DNA from 3 places in the Brevibacillus sp. B_LB10_24 genome. Region 3 is predicted to be linked to each of the others. Evidence: riboswitches for the same ligand, from Rfam matches in the RefSeq annotation. Region 3 holds a riboswitch; each other region holds the start of a gene.
The links. A riboswitch is a leader RNA that binds a small molecule or an ion and turns the genes downstream of it on or off. The one in region 3 is predicted to bind cobalamin.

Region 1 (4,210 bases), on a different contig from region 3:
CCGGACAAACTCATAAAGCTGCGCTCCGCGTACTCCAGCATGCCGACGCGCTGCAGGGCCATGTCCACAATCTCTTCATCCAATGAGGTATCCGGCTCGAACAAGCGTTTATGCGGAGTCCGCCCCATCAGCACCATTTCCCATACCGAAAAATCAAACATCTGCGTCGTCTCCTGACTGACGACTGCCATCCGCTGTGCAATGCAGCGCGAAGCCAATCGGCTTAGCTCCTGGTTATCCAAACTGACCATTCCGGCATCCGGCTCCAGGATTCGGCAGATCATTTTCAACAGCGTGGATTTTCCGCTCCCGTTCGGCCCGATGATGCCGACAAATTGCCCCGAGGCGGCATGCAGGGATATATCCTGGACAATAGGCGTTTGCATCAGCGAAAACGAAGCGTGTTCCACTGTCACGTTCATTTGCTTCCCCCTCCGAAGGTATATGTACTCCGGCGCAGCAGCCAGATAAAAAACGGCCCGCCGCACAGTGCGGTAACCACACCGATCGGCACTTCCTGGGGGGCCAATACCAGGCGGGCGAGAACATCTGCCCAAATAGCGGTAATCGCCCCCAGCCCGGCGCATACCGGGAGGACCCGCCGATGGTCAGAGCCGACCAAAAACCGGGCAATATGCGGCATCATCATGCCGATAAACCCGATGCAGCCGCTCACGGCGACGATGACCCCGGTAAGCAGCGAAACGACGAGAATAAGCGTTTTTCGAAACGCATCCATGTTGATGCCAAGTGTTTTCGCCGTTTCGTCGCCCATCAAGACGGCATTCAAGGCGCGGTATTGAAACAGCAAAAACGCGGTACCGGCCAGCACAGCCAAACCGGGGATCGTCAAGTACTCCCACTTGGCGCCAGAGAAACTGCCCATCATCCAAAACATCGCGTCCCGGATGCCCTGTTCTTTCGGAGCCAGCATGATAATAAAGTTGGTTACGGCAGATAAAACCATTGAGACGGCAATGCCTGCCAAGAGCAGTCGAGAAGTATTGATGCTTCCCCGTACCTGGGCGACCAAGTAAACGGCGATCATAGAAACGAGAGCACCGAAAAAGGCACCGAAAGTCAACGCGTACTGCCCGAAATACGGAAGTACCCCGAAGATGATAACCAATGTGGCGGCAGCAGACGAACCGGAAGAGACGCCGAGGATGTACGGGTCGGCGAGCGAATTGCGCAGCAGGGATTGCATGACCGCCCCGGCCACGCCAAGCCCTGCTCCCACCACAGCCCCAAGCAGCACACGGGGGAAGCGGATATCCCAAATGATGTGCTCCTGCGCCTTCGTCCAATCCCGTTCGATTGCTTGTCCAATCCCGGGCAGATGGGACAGGGGGATTTTCCACACCGTCTCAGGGGCAATCTTGATCGGGCCGAGCATGACGGCCAGCGTCACGGATAGCAAAAACATCCCGAACAGCAGCCACAGGACGCCCCTTAGCCCCATCCGGCCGTTTACAAGGGCCGGGCGGGCATTTCCGCTTGCCCGTACGATTCCTTTTGAAGATAGCTGGGGTATCAGGTTTCTCAATTTTTTGCTCCTTTCTGCAATTCTCGCTTGCCTACATACGAAAAAACCCCATCTCGGCAGATGGGGTTACGGGTCCGGATCTTATGAGAAAAACAACAAACTGCGGCAAACAATCGTTGCTTCTTTCCGTACACCTCTCCTTTCCGCGAAGGCATTGCTGGTGTGAGCATGCTAGGTAGGTCTCCTGGCTCCCGGATCGTCGCGCTCTTTCGCCTTCCCCGACGTTGTGGCATCGAGTGGCCTGTATGAAAAGAGAACTCCCCGGATACAGTGGCGGGACCGCTCGGGACTTTCACCCGATTCCCTGTTACCCCTTGTTCCCACAAGGGCACCTGGCTGCATCCTATGAAATTGTAGGTTGGTGCCTGCATTCCTTTTATCTTACCCTAAAGTTTGGAAGATTGCTACCTGTGCGTCCAGCAATAGGCAGTCGGAAATTAGGAATATGCAAATCCTTCCAAATGTTTTACTATAAGGGTATGGGAAATGTTGGAATTCAGATGTCAACGGATGCAAGGATTCGCAGAACCTTCCGAGGGGGGATTGACTTGATGGGGAGCAAATACGTCACGGTCCTTTTGGCTTCTGTCCTTTCCGTTTCCATCATCGGGATTCAGTCTAAGGAGCCTGTCTTTGTCTTTATCTACGGCGCTGTGGTGGCAAGCGTATTCATGATTGTTTCTTTGCCCGTCTCATTAGTGGCTGACCTGTTAGCTATGAATATAAGGTATCTCGGCCCTGTTTATTCGGGAATGCTGCAGATTCTGCTTACATTTGTGGTGCTCTCACCCTTTATCATTGCCTTTACGCTGGCCTTCACGTCTCACCCTGCGGACAATTTTCTAGATTTCCTTCACTATACGCAGCCATTCTGGCGGCTGATCGCGATTAATTCCTCCATGTTCTGGATTTCCGATCTGCTGGTCAAGTTGATGTTCAAGAAATTCCTTCGTCCCGCCGACTGATTCCATTTCTACTCCCCCCGTATTAGGGCAGCCTGCTTCCAATCTTAGAAAATATGATGCGGCCACGGTAAACCGAAGGTTGTCCCGAGACCGCATAAGAATCTACTTACTTGCTAAGTTCTACAATATAACCCAAAAACTTGAAGACTTCATCCGAAGTGGGAGGTGAATCTGTTAACAGCGAATCCAAAAAATCTGCTATATACCGCGCATCTTTATAACTTAGTTTATCAAAATTATCTTTTTCAGCGAAACGTTTAAGACGACTGGCTATCCCATATACGTCTCCATTTTTGCATAGCGCCGCGGAAGCTTCGCATAGGGAAGCATAGGCATCAAAATAATGCAACCCTTCAACCCAACTATAATCATACGTAAATTGCCTGAATTCGCCTGCAACATGAGCTGTGTACATGTTAACGTAACTTTCTATTTTTCTTTCAATGTGCCATAGTTTTGTGTAGGTATTATATATGAAAAGATAATCAAAGAAAATATGAAAAAGATCAATATCGCAACTCCCGCGATGTTTTTCCGTTCCTCCCTATCCGCTACACCTTGAATGTTTCCACGCGCTGCTGCAATTCCTCCGCCAGTTTGGACAGCGCGCCGGCAGACGCAGTGATTTCCTCCATGGAGGCCAGCTGTTCCTGTGTGGCTGCCGAGATGCTCTGGCTGCCTGATGCCGAACCCTCGGCAAGCTGCAGCACGCGCTCAAACGTCTGCACCACTTTTTCCGTTCCTGCCGCCATCTGTTTGGACGCAGCGGATACTTCTTCAATCTGGTTCGTCACTTCCAGGACAGAAGCTTGAATCTGGGCAAAGGATTTCCCCGCCTGATGGACCGCGCCCATCCCGTTCTCCACTTCCTGCCGGCCTCTCTGCATCGATTGGGCGGCCGCCCCGGTTTCAAGCTGAATGGCGCTGATCAAGTCAGCGATTTGCTGAGCCGATGCCGTCGATTGTTCCGCCAGCTTGCGAACCTCGTCGGCCACCACCGAGAACCCGCGTCCGTGTTCGCCTGCTCTCGCCGCCTCGATCGCTGCGTTTAAAGCCAAGAGATTGGTCTGAGCGGAGATGCTGGTGATCACTTCGATGATTTGTCCGATTTCCGTTGAGCGCCCCTGCAGCCCTTCGATAACCCGGGTCAAGTCGCTCATCGTCCGATTGATCGTTTCCATTTGCTCCACCGCCGTCCGGATGGCTTGGTCTCCGTCTGCAGCCTTTCGGGAAGCTTCGGCAGCGACGCCAGATACGTGACCGGCGCTCGCCGCGATATGCTGTGCGCTTGTTGACATCTCCTGGATCTCTTTTGCGCTTCCTTCCACTTCCTGGACCTGCTGATCGGAGCCGGCAGCCATTTCCTGTATCGTCAAAGTGATTTGCCCGGCGGCTTTGCTCGTCTGGTCGGAACTGGCCATCAGCTGCTCCGCAGAAGCAGCCACCTGCTGGGCATTTAACGCTACCTGCCTGATCAGCACGCGGAGATTTTCCTTCATCTGCTGGAAGGAGCGGGCCAAATCACCGATTTCATCCCGGCTTTTGATCCGGATGTCGCCGCCTGAAAAATCTCCCTCGGCGATTTTGCCGGCCGCGAGACTCAGAACCCCAATCGATCTGGACACCCTCCGCGAGAAGACGATCCCGATCGCCACTGCCAGGATGAACGTGGCTGCGATCAGCCCCAGGGAAATCCATT
Region 2 (4,210 bases), on a different contig from region 3:
AGGAGCTGTTTCAAAGCCGTACGCAGGCAGAGTGGTCGCAGTTTTCCCACAAAGTGGATTGCTGCCTGACTCCCGTGCTGGAAATCGGCGAAGTCATACAGCATCCTCACGTGCAGGCAAAAGTCTTGGCGTTTGTACGGCACACACAGCGATGGGGGGATTTGATTCAGACGGATACCTCTGCGGGCGGCTATGATCCGGGGCGGAGCACGTCCGGCATGGCTTTTGCACCGCCGCCCGCAGCAGGTGAACATACCGAAGAAGTTTTTCGATCTGTCTTGTCTGTCGCCTCGGAACAGATGACAGACTGGAAAAGGCGCGGCATGATCTGAACCAGCGAATGGAGGGGGTACAATGGAGAGTCAATCTGTTTTGCTTGAGCGAAAAGGCGGGGTAGCGGTAATCACGTTCAACCGCCCCGACAACCGAAACGCCCTGTCGCGGGCATTGGTAGACGAATTTCGCGCCTCCCTGGAGGAAGTGCGGACGGACGCCCGGATTCGCAGCCTGATTGTGACGGGGAGCGGCCCGGCTTTTTGCGCCGGCGGCGACATCAAGGGATTTCCCGGCCAGGGCGCAAGCCAAGGCAGCAGTCCGAGCGGGGCGGAGGCAAGGCGGTATATGCAGGAGGCGCATCGGCTGCTGCTCGATCTCGTCTCCTTGGAAAAGCCCGTCATTGCAGCGGTCAACGGCTATGCAGTCGGAGCCGGTTTTAACCTGGCCCTGGCCTGTGATTTGCTGATCGCCTCGGAAAATGCTTCATTTGGACAAGTTTTTGCTAAAATAGGATTGGTGCCGGATTACGGTGGAATTTTCTTCCTGCCAAGATTGGTAGGGCTGCAACGGGCCAAGGAGCTGATGTTCTCCGGCCGGATGATTACTGCCCGGGAGGCACAGGCGTACGGGATTGTGCTGGAAGTGACGACGGCAGATGCGCTCTTGCCGAGAGCCGAAGAAATGGCGGCTTCCCTGGCGCAGGGTCCCAGTGCCGCCATCGGGATGGCCAAGTCCATCTTGAACCGCAGCAGCGAGATGACGTTGGAACAGGTTCTGCAAGCTGAAGCGATGGCACAGGGACTGGCCTTCACTACGCAAGATTATCTGGAGGGAGTCCGGGCCTTTCGGGAAAAGCGGCCGCCGGCATTTACCGGAGAGCAGGAGCGAAGAGACGAAGAATGAGGTGAGGCAAGGATGAGCGATAACCAACCAATTGATCTAGGAAATGATGTGTTTCTCATTGACGGGTTTGATCTCGGCCTGGCTGGCAGGACCGGAACCTATGTCCTCCGGGAACCGGAGCTGACGATTATCGAGACGAGTGCCAGCCCGTCGGTTCCTTACATCTTGAAGGGGCTGCTTGAACTGGGGCTGCGGCCGGAAGAGATCAGATACATTATCGTGACGCATATACACCTGGACCACGCCGGGGGAGTGGGACTGCTGCTGCAGGAGTGCCCGGACGCTCAGGTGATTGTCCACCCGAAGGGAGCACGCCACCTCGCCAACCCGGAGCGGCTGATCCAGGGAGCCAGAGCGGTGTACAAGGAGAAATTCGACAGTCTGTTCGATCCGATCCTTCCGGTAGCGGAGGATCGGATCGTGGTGAAAGCAGACCGCGAATCGCTGAAGATCGGTCCAAACCGGACGCTCGAGTTTTTCGATACGCCGGGACACGCCAATCATCACTTTTCCATCTATGATCCGAAGAGCAACGGCATGTTTACCGGCGACACCTTTGGCATACGTTACCATCAGGTGGAAGACGCAGGTTGTACCTTGTATCTGCCTTCTACATCGCCTAACCAGTTTTTGCCGGAAGCGATGGAACGCTCGATCGATCTGATCAAAGACCTGCAGGTAGACCGCATCTACTTTGGCCACTACGGAATGACGACAGATGTCGATGACGCTTATCGTCAGATGAAGATTTGGCTGCCCATCTTCGTAGAGACAGCGAAGCAGCTTTCCGCACAAGGAAAGGGAGAGGGCGAAATAGCCTCTGCGCTGCTCTCTCGCGTGCGGGATCACCTGACCGGCCGCAGCGTCCCGCAAGACCATCCGGTTTACCAGGTGCTGCAGATCGATTTGGAAGTGTGCGCCATGGGTTTAGCCGATTACCTGTCAAAACAAGTGAAATAGACGGCGGATCGCCGTGAAGGTCGGCTGCGTCCGCTGCCAGCCGGCATAGACAAGTGGGTGCCGGAGTGATATAGTTACTTGTACAATCGCATATCGGAGGAAACAGGTGCTGAACGCTAAATTTTTAGCTTCGGCTTAATTGGGAAGTTCGGTTAAAAGCCGACACGGACCCGCCACTGTGGTGAGCACCGATGGCACACGCATCGGTAAGCTTTTGCTAGCATGTCACTGGTACTGCCGGGAAGACGGCAAAAGCTCGACTCTAAGTCAGGAGACCTGCCTGTTTCAGCGACACTGATGACCTACGCGGATTTAGGCTGGTGTTAGAGATCGGGCACGACCCTTGCAACGCTTGGAAATAGGTATGCGGCCAAGCATCTGATCAGGCAATGGCGAATGTTCAGCAAAGCATTTCTAACACGATTAGAAATGCTTTTTCTTGTTGGAAGAGGAGAAAGGGAGAGAAAATCATGCGCAAGATTATGCAAGCAAACGTTTTATGGTTCATCTGTTTGATGCTCAGCCTGACCTTGTTCGGCTGCTCAGCACCCGCAAACCAGTCACCGGCACCCGGCACTGACACTGCCCCGCAAGCTGTGCCGGAAACAACAGCGCCGGAATCGGAAACAACCTATCCGCTTTCATTGACCGATGGGACGAATACGTCTATCACCCTGGAACAGGAGCCCAAGCGGGTGATCACACTGGCTCCCAGCGAGACAGAGATCCTGTTTGCGATCGGGGCCGGGGACAAGGTGGTAGGTGTCGACCAATACAGCGATTACCCGGAAGAAGCGAAAAGCAAGGAGAAGGTGGGCGATATGAATACCAATGTCGAAGCAGTCATCGCCTTGCAGCCCGATCTGGTTGTCGCTTCCGCCAGCATGAATCAGAAGGCGATCGAGCAGCTGCGCTCTTATGACATCAAGGTCTACGCTTCCAGCCCGAAAACGGTTGACCAAGTGATCGAAAAAATAGAAACCGTCGGGAAAATCATGAATTTGCAGCAAAACGCCAAGCACGTGGCGGAAAAAATGCGGGCGGACAAGCAGAGCGTGGTCGATGCCGTGAAGGACGTGCCGAAAAAGAAAGTGTATCTCGAGTACAACCCTGGCTGGACGGTGGGGAAAGGCGAATTTTTGGATGAACTGATCTCGTTAGCCGGCGGGATCAACGTCGGCGGGGACAAGAGCGGTTGGTACGAGATCGATCCCGAGCACATCATTCAGGCCAATCCTGAAATCATCCTGTATCCGGAGGGGGAAGGAGCCGGCGATGTGATTCTGGACGGCATCAAAAAGCGTCCCGGTTGGGGACAGATCGACGCCGTGAAGAACAATCGCATGTTCTCTTTTGAGCAATCACCGGTCGTCCGCGTCGGTCCGCGTTTGACCGATGGGCTGAAAGAAATCGCCAAGGCGATCCATCCTGACCTGGTGAAATAAAATGAAGAGAAAACTTCTCCTGTACGGCGGAGGGGCCCTCGTGCTGCTGCTGCTCTCCGCCAGTATCAGCCTCTCGGTCGGCACGGCGAGCGTGCCGCTGGTGCAGGTTTGGAAAATCCTCCTGCATCAACTCCCGTTGGCGGATCAGTGGATCCAGCCCACCTGGACGACAGCGGAAGAGATGATCATTACACAGGTGAGGCTGTCGCGCGTCGTCCTGGCGATCCTGGTCGGCGCTTCGCTCGCCTTGGCGGGCTGCGGATTTCAAGGCGTGCTGCGCAATCCGCTGGCTGACCCTTACACGCTTGGCGTTGCTTCCGGGGCATCCGTAGGAGCGGCGTTCCTCATCCTGTTCGGGCTGCAGGCCATCCTCGGCCAGTGGACGGTTCCGATCGCCGCGTTTGTGACCGGTTCGGTGACGCTGTTCGTCGTTTTTTCACTGGCGAGCTCGCAAGGAAAGATGAGGGTGGAGACGCTGATCCTGTCCGGGGTCGTGCTGCAGGCATTTCTCGGATCGCTCGTCTCCTTCATGGTTTCGCTGTCAAACAACGTGGTCAATGAGATTTTGTTTTGGCTGATGGGAAGCTTGTCGATGCGCAACTGGGATTTTTCCCTGGTGCTGCTGC
Region 3 (4,210 bases):
CCGGCAAAGGTGACGCCGCGGTCCCGCGCGATCTCCATGCTTTTCTCCAGTGAGTAATAGTTCATCATCATGAAAAAAGTTCTGGCAAAATCTTTGGCTTCCTCGCTCTCGTAGGCGATCTTCTGCTTCGCCAGGTAGCCGTTCAGATTCATCGCGCCAAGTCCGACGGAGTGCAGCTCGCGATTGGCTTTTTGCACCCCCGGCGCGTTTTCGATCCGGGTCGTGTCGCTCACTGCCGTCAATGCCTCGATGCCTTCGTGCACCGACTCCCGCAGCTTCTTTTGCTCCATCACATTGGCGATGTTGAGCGAGGCCAGGTTGCAGCTGATGTCGCGGCGGATGATGTCTTCCAGTCCGTAATCGTTGATCGTCGAGGTCTCCTGCAGTTGAAAGATTTCCGTGCAGAGGTTGGACATCTTGATCGACCCGATCTCTTTCAAGGCGTGTGCCTTGTTGGCGTTCGACTTGTTCATGATGTACGGGTAGCCCGATTCCAGCTGGATCATCGCGATCTTGGTCAGCATCTCGCGGGCGCTCATCACGGTTTTCTTCTTGACCCGCTCGTTGGCCAGCAGTTCATCGTACATCTGGTCGAGGTCAAGGTCGTCCAGGTGCTGTCCGTATTCCCGGTAGACAGAGTAAGGCGCAAACACGGTGAGCGGCTTGTCCTGCGCCGCCAGCTGGTAAAACTTGTCCGGCACGATCAGGCCGATCGACAGCGTCTTGATCCGCGATTTTTCGTCGGCGTTGATTTTTTTGCTGTCCAAAAACTCGATGACGTCCCAACCGAAGATGTTGTAATAGGCCGCCCCTGATCCCTTCCGCTGCCCCATCTGGTCGGCGTAGGAAAACGCGTCCTCCATCAGCTTGAGGACCGGCATAATCCCCTTCGCCGCGCCTTCCACCCCTTTGATCGGCTCGCCGCGGCCGCGCAGTTTGGAGAGGTTGACGGCGACGCCGCCGCCGATTTTGGAGAGCTGCATGCAGGTGCCTAATATGTAATTGATCGAGTTGAGCGAATCGTCCATCTCCAGCAGAAAGCACGATACCATCTCTCCCCGGCGGCTTTTCCCGGCGTTGAGAAACGTTGGCGTAGCCGGCTGGAGGCGCTGTTCGATCATCGCTTGAGCCAGACGTTTGGCCCGCTCAAAATCTCCCTCTCCGAGCGAAAGAGCGACGATCGCCACCCGGTCGGGGTACTGTTCCAGGTACATCGACTTGTCATCTGTCTTCAGCGCGTAGTCTTTGTAAAACTTCGACGCCGCCATGTAGGAGGAAAACTGGAACCCGTAGCTGTGAACGGTGCGGAAGATCTCTTCCACCTGCTCCGGGGTGTACCGCTCGTATACATTTTCGTAGTACTGATGGTCGATCATGTAGTCCATTCTCGCTTTGACGCTGTCAAACTGCATCGTGTTCGCGCGGACTTCCTCCATGAATACTTCGACCGCTTCCCGATCTTTGTCCAATTGGAAAAATCCGTCACTGCCACGCTGCATCAATTGGTTGTTCAGTTCAATGTGCCGCAATCCCTGCCACCTCTTTCACAAAATACTCCACATCGCGACTGGTCCCCGACAGTTCGAATTTGGAAATAACCGGAACCTTGTACTGATCGGCTATCGCATCCGCGCTCTTGGCAAAATTTCCGCCCCAGTTGCGGTTCCCGCTGGCCGAAACTCCCCGCAGCATGGCGTGATTTCGCTGCAAAAAAGCTTTTACCGTCTCCGGCACCTGGCCAAATCCCGTCGTATAGGTAATGAGTACGAACGGCTCTTCCAGCGTCATTTTGGCGTCGATTTGCACGCTTCGCACATTTGCCTTGGTTACAAATCTTCGCACGTTTCCCGTCTTCGAATCATAGGCGACCAGCATGTCCCTCAATCCTTCCCTTATGTACTGCTGTTTGTTGCAGAAAAAGCAAAGCGCATCCGACGACTAGCAGGAGGTCGGATGCGCGTAAAAATCCACAGGATGCACGGGCCTACGGCTTGCAGGCCAGCTGCGCGAACCCTTCCCTATCTCCCGTAGGTACCAGAGTGCAGACGAACAGGCAGGTCTCCTGGCTCAAGGGTCATCGCTCCGTCCGCCTTCCCGATCGCGGCGATCAGTGGCACCTTGGAACGGAACTTCCCTATTACAGTGGCGGGACCGCGCCGGAATCGCACCGTGCTTCCCTTTTTAAGTCTCTGCCAAATATTGTTGGCAAGACACCTGTCCGTATCAATATGTAGATGACTTTATTTACCTTACAACAAGATGTTGAGGGTGTCAATACTTGGCACGCTGTTTGGAGGGGAGGATTGCACTTTGGGAGAGAGATGATGCGTTCTTTGGCTTTGGTGAACATTGTGGTCCGGAAGAAAAAAATGGGCTCGCTCGTTCGCGGCACGCCAGCGGGGAAGCTGGGGGTGGCCGTCTCCACTACAAAAAGCGGCACGTCGACCAAAAAGGACTGTAGGTATTTCAACGTAGGATTTGGTCGACAAGCGTGTGCCGCTTTTTTCCGTTACGACTGGGTAGGCGTGCCAAGGCCTGCGCTCGCTCCATTTTTTTCTTCCGTCTCGTAGCCTTAGTGTTATAGATGCGTAAAGACGCCGCTTACTCCCGTTGGCAGATGTGGGAGATAAGCGGCGCTTGAGATATTGTTACGTAGATTCCACCTGGACCGCCGGGGTGATTGTGGCGGAGTCGGCGGGGTTTGCTTTCGGTTCGTACGCGATTTTGATCCCGAGAAAGCCGTAGATGATTGCGATGATGGGGCTGAGGATGCTGAAAAAGGCAAATGGCGCGTACGTGAAAGCGTGGACTCCTAGGGTGGCGAACATGAATGCTCCGCAGGTGTTCCAGGGGAACAGCGGTGAGGTGACGGAGCCGCCGTCTTCGACCGTTCGGGAGAGGTTTTTCAGCTGCAGTCCCCGTTTTTTGTATTCGGATGCGTACATGCGGGCGGGAAAAATGATCGCCAGGTAGGCATCGCATGCGAGGAAATTGGTCGTGACACTCGTCCCGACGGTCGTGGCGATCAGGCTGCCGGTCGACCTGACACGCTTTAGGATGGCGTTGACGATGGATTCCAGGATTCGCGTCGTTTCCAGGATTCCTCCGTAAGCCATGGCAATCATGATCAGGGCGATCGTCCAAAACATCGATTCAATGCCGCCGTTGTTTAACAGGCTGTCGATCATTTCAATTCCCGTCTCAGCGGTATGTCCGTAGTACAGGGTATTTAAGGCCTCCTTCAGGGAAGCGCCCTGCACGACCGCAGTACAGATCGTGCCGAGTACCGTTCCGATCACCAAGCCGGGAATCGCAGGCATTTTAAACACCAGCATGACGATGACCGTCAGAGGAACGAGCAAAATCCACGGGCTGATGACAAAAAGTTCGCGCAGCTGCCCTTGCAGGATCATCACTTGCTCGGCATTGTCGCTTGCATGGTCCAACGTAAATCCGATAATCGTGTACAGGATCAGCGCGATGGTAATCGCCGGAACGGTCGTAAACATCAGATGCTTGATATGTTCAAACAGGTCGATCCCGGTGACGCCCGCAGCCAGGTTCGTCATTTCCGACAGGGGAGACACCTTGTCGCCGAAATAGCAGCCGGACACGACGGCACCGGCGGCCAGGGCGATCGGAATCCCCAATCCTTCGGCCATGCCCATAATCGCGATCCCGATGGTTCCAGCCGAGGTCCAGGCATTCCCCGACGCCACCGATACCAGCATGCAGATGGCGCAGGCGGCGACGAGGAAATACGTCGGAGATAAGACCTCCAAACCGTAGTAGATCATGGTCGGCACGATCCCTCCGGCGGTCCAGGAGCCGATCAGGGCGCCGATGATCATCAGGATCAGAATCGCCTGCAGCGGCAGGGTGATCGTTTTCAGCATGCCTTTTTCAATCTCTTTCCACGAGTGTCCCAGACACAAGCCCACGATTGTCGCGACGATCGCACTCGCCAAAAGCGGAATATGCGGGTCCAGCTCCAGGACGAAGATGCCGACGAACAGCGATACGATCATAAACGCGATCGGGATCAGCCCCACCCATACCGGCGGGACTTTTCTGGGTTCAATGTCCTCCATCTCATCAACCCCCTTCGAATGTTATCGCTTGCAGTTCTCCTTGGCGTGACTAATCGAGCAGCGATTCTACGCTTTCGCGAAAGACCTTCGTGTGCGTATCGACGTCCTCCGCCTTGGTT

Region 1: another riboswitch for cobalamin. It lies ahead of ACI7RC_RS10290 (FecCD family ABC transporter permease); the one in region 3 lies ahead of nrdI (class Ib ribonucleoside-diphosphate reductase assembly flavoprotein NrdI).
Region 2: another riboswitch for cobalamin. It lies ahead of ACI7RC_RS07160 (ABC transporter substrate-binding protein); the one in region 3 lies ahead of nrdI (class Ib ribonucleoside-diphosphate reductase assembly flavoprotein NrdI).

Annotation. Positions count from the first base shown of each region.
Region 1 covers NZ_JBJQOQ010000008.1:155,512-159,721, reverse strand. The annotation lists gene ACI7RC_RS10295 (ABC transporter ATP-binding protein) at 1-422, opposite strand, end outside; gene ACI7RC_RS10290 (FecCD family ABC transporter permease) at 419-1,462, opposite strand; cobalamin riboswitch at 1,704-1,897, opposite strand; gene ACI7RC_RS10285 (hypothetical protein) at 2,095-2,511, shown strand; gene ACI7RC_RS10280 (hypothetical protein) at 2,618-2,926, opposite strand; gene ACI7RC_RS10275 (methyl-accepting chemotaxis protein) at 3,063-4,210, opposite strand, start outside.
Region 2 covers NZ_JBJQOQ010000005.1:95,055-99,264, reverse strand. The annotation lists gene ACI7RC_RS07175 (CaiB/BaiF CoA transferase family protein) at 1-332, shown strand, start outside; gene ACI7RC_RS07170 (enoyl-CoA hydratase/isomerase family protein) at 355-1,179, shown strand; gene ACI7RC_RS07165 (MBL fold metallo-hydrolase) at 1,192-2,139, shown strand; cobalamin riboswitch at 2,227-2,437, shown strand; gene ACI7RC_RS07160 (ABC transporter substrate-binding protein) at 2,610-3,584, shown strand; gene ACI7RC_RS07155 (FecCD family ABC transporter permease) at 3,586-4,210, shown strand, end outside.
Region 3 covers NZ_JBJQOQ010000009.1:17,990-22,199, forward strand. The annotation lists gene nrdE (class 1b ribonucleoside-diphosphate reductase subunit alpha) at 1-1,529, opposite strand, end outside; gene nrdI (class Ib ribonucleoside-diphosphate reductase assembly flavoprotein NrdI) at 1,516-1,875, opposite strand; cobalamin riboswitch at 2,036-2,233, opposite strand; gene ACI7RC_RS10510 (hypothetical protein) at 2,325-2,570, shown strand; gene nhaC (Na+/H+ antiporter NhaC) at 2,649-4,091, opposite strand; gene ACI7RC_RS10520 (aspartate aminotransferase family protein) at 4,141-4,210, opposite strand, start outside.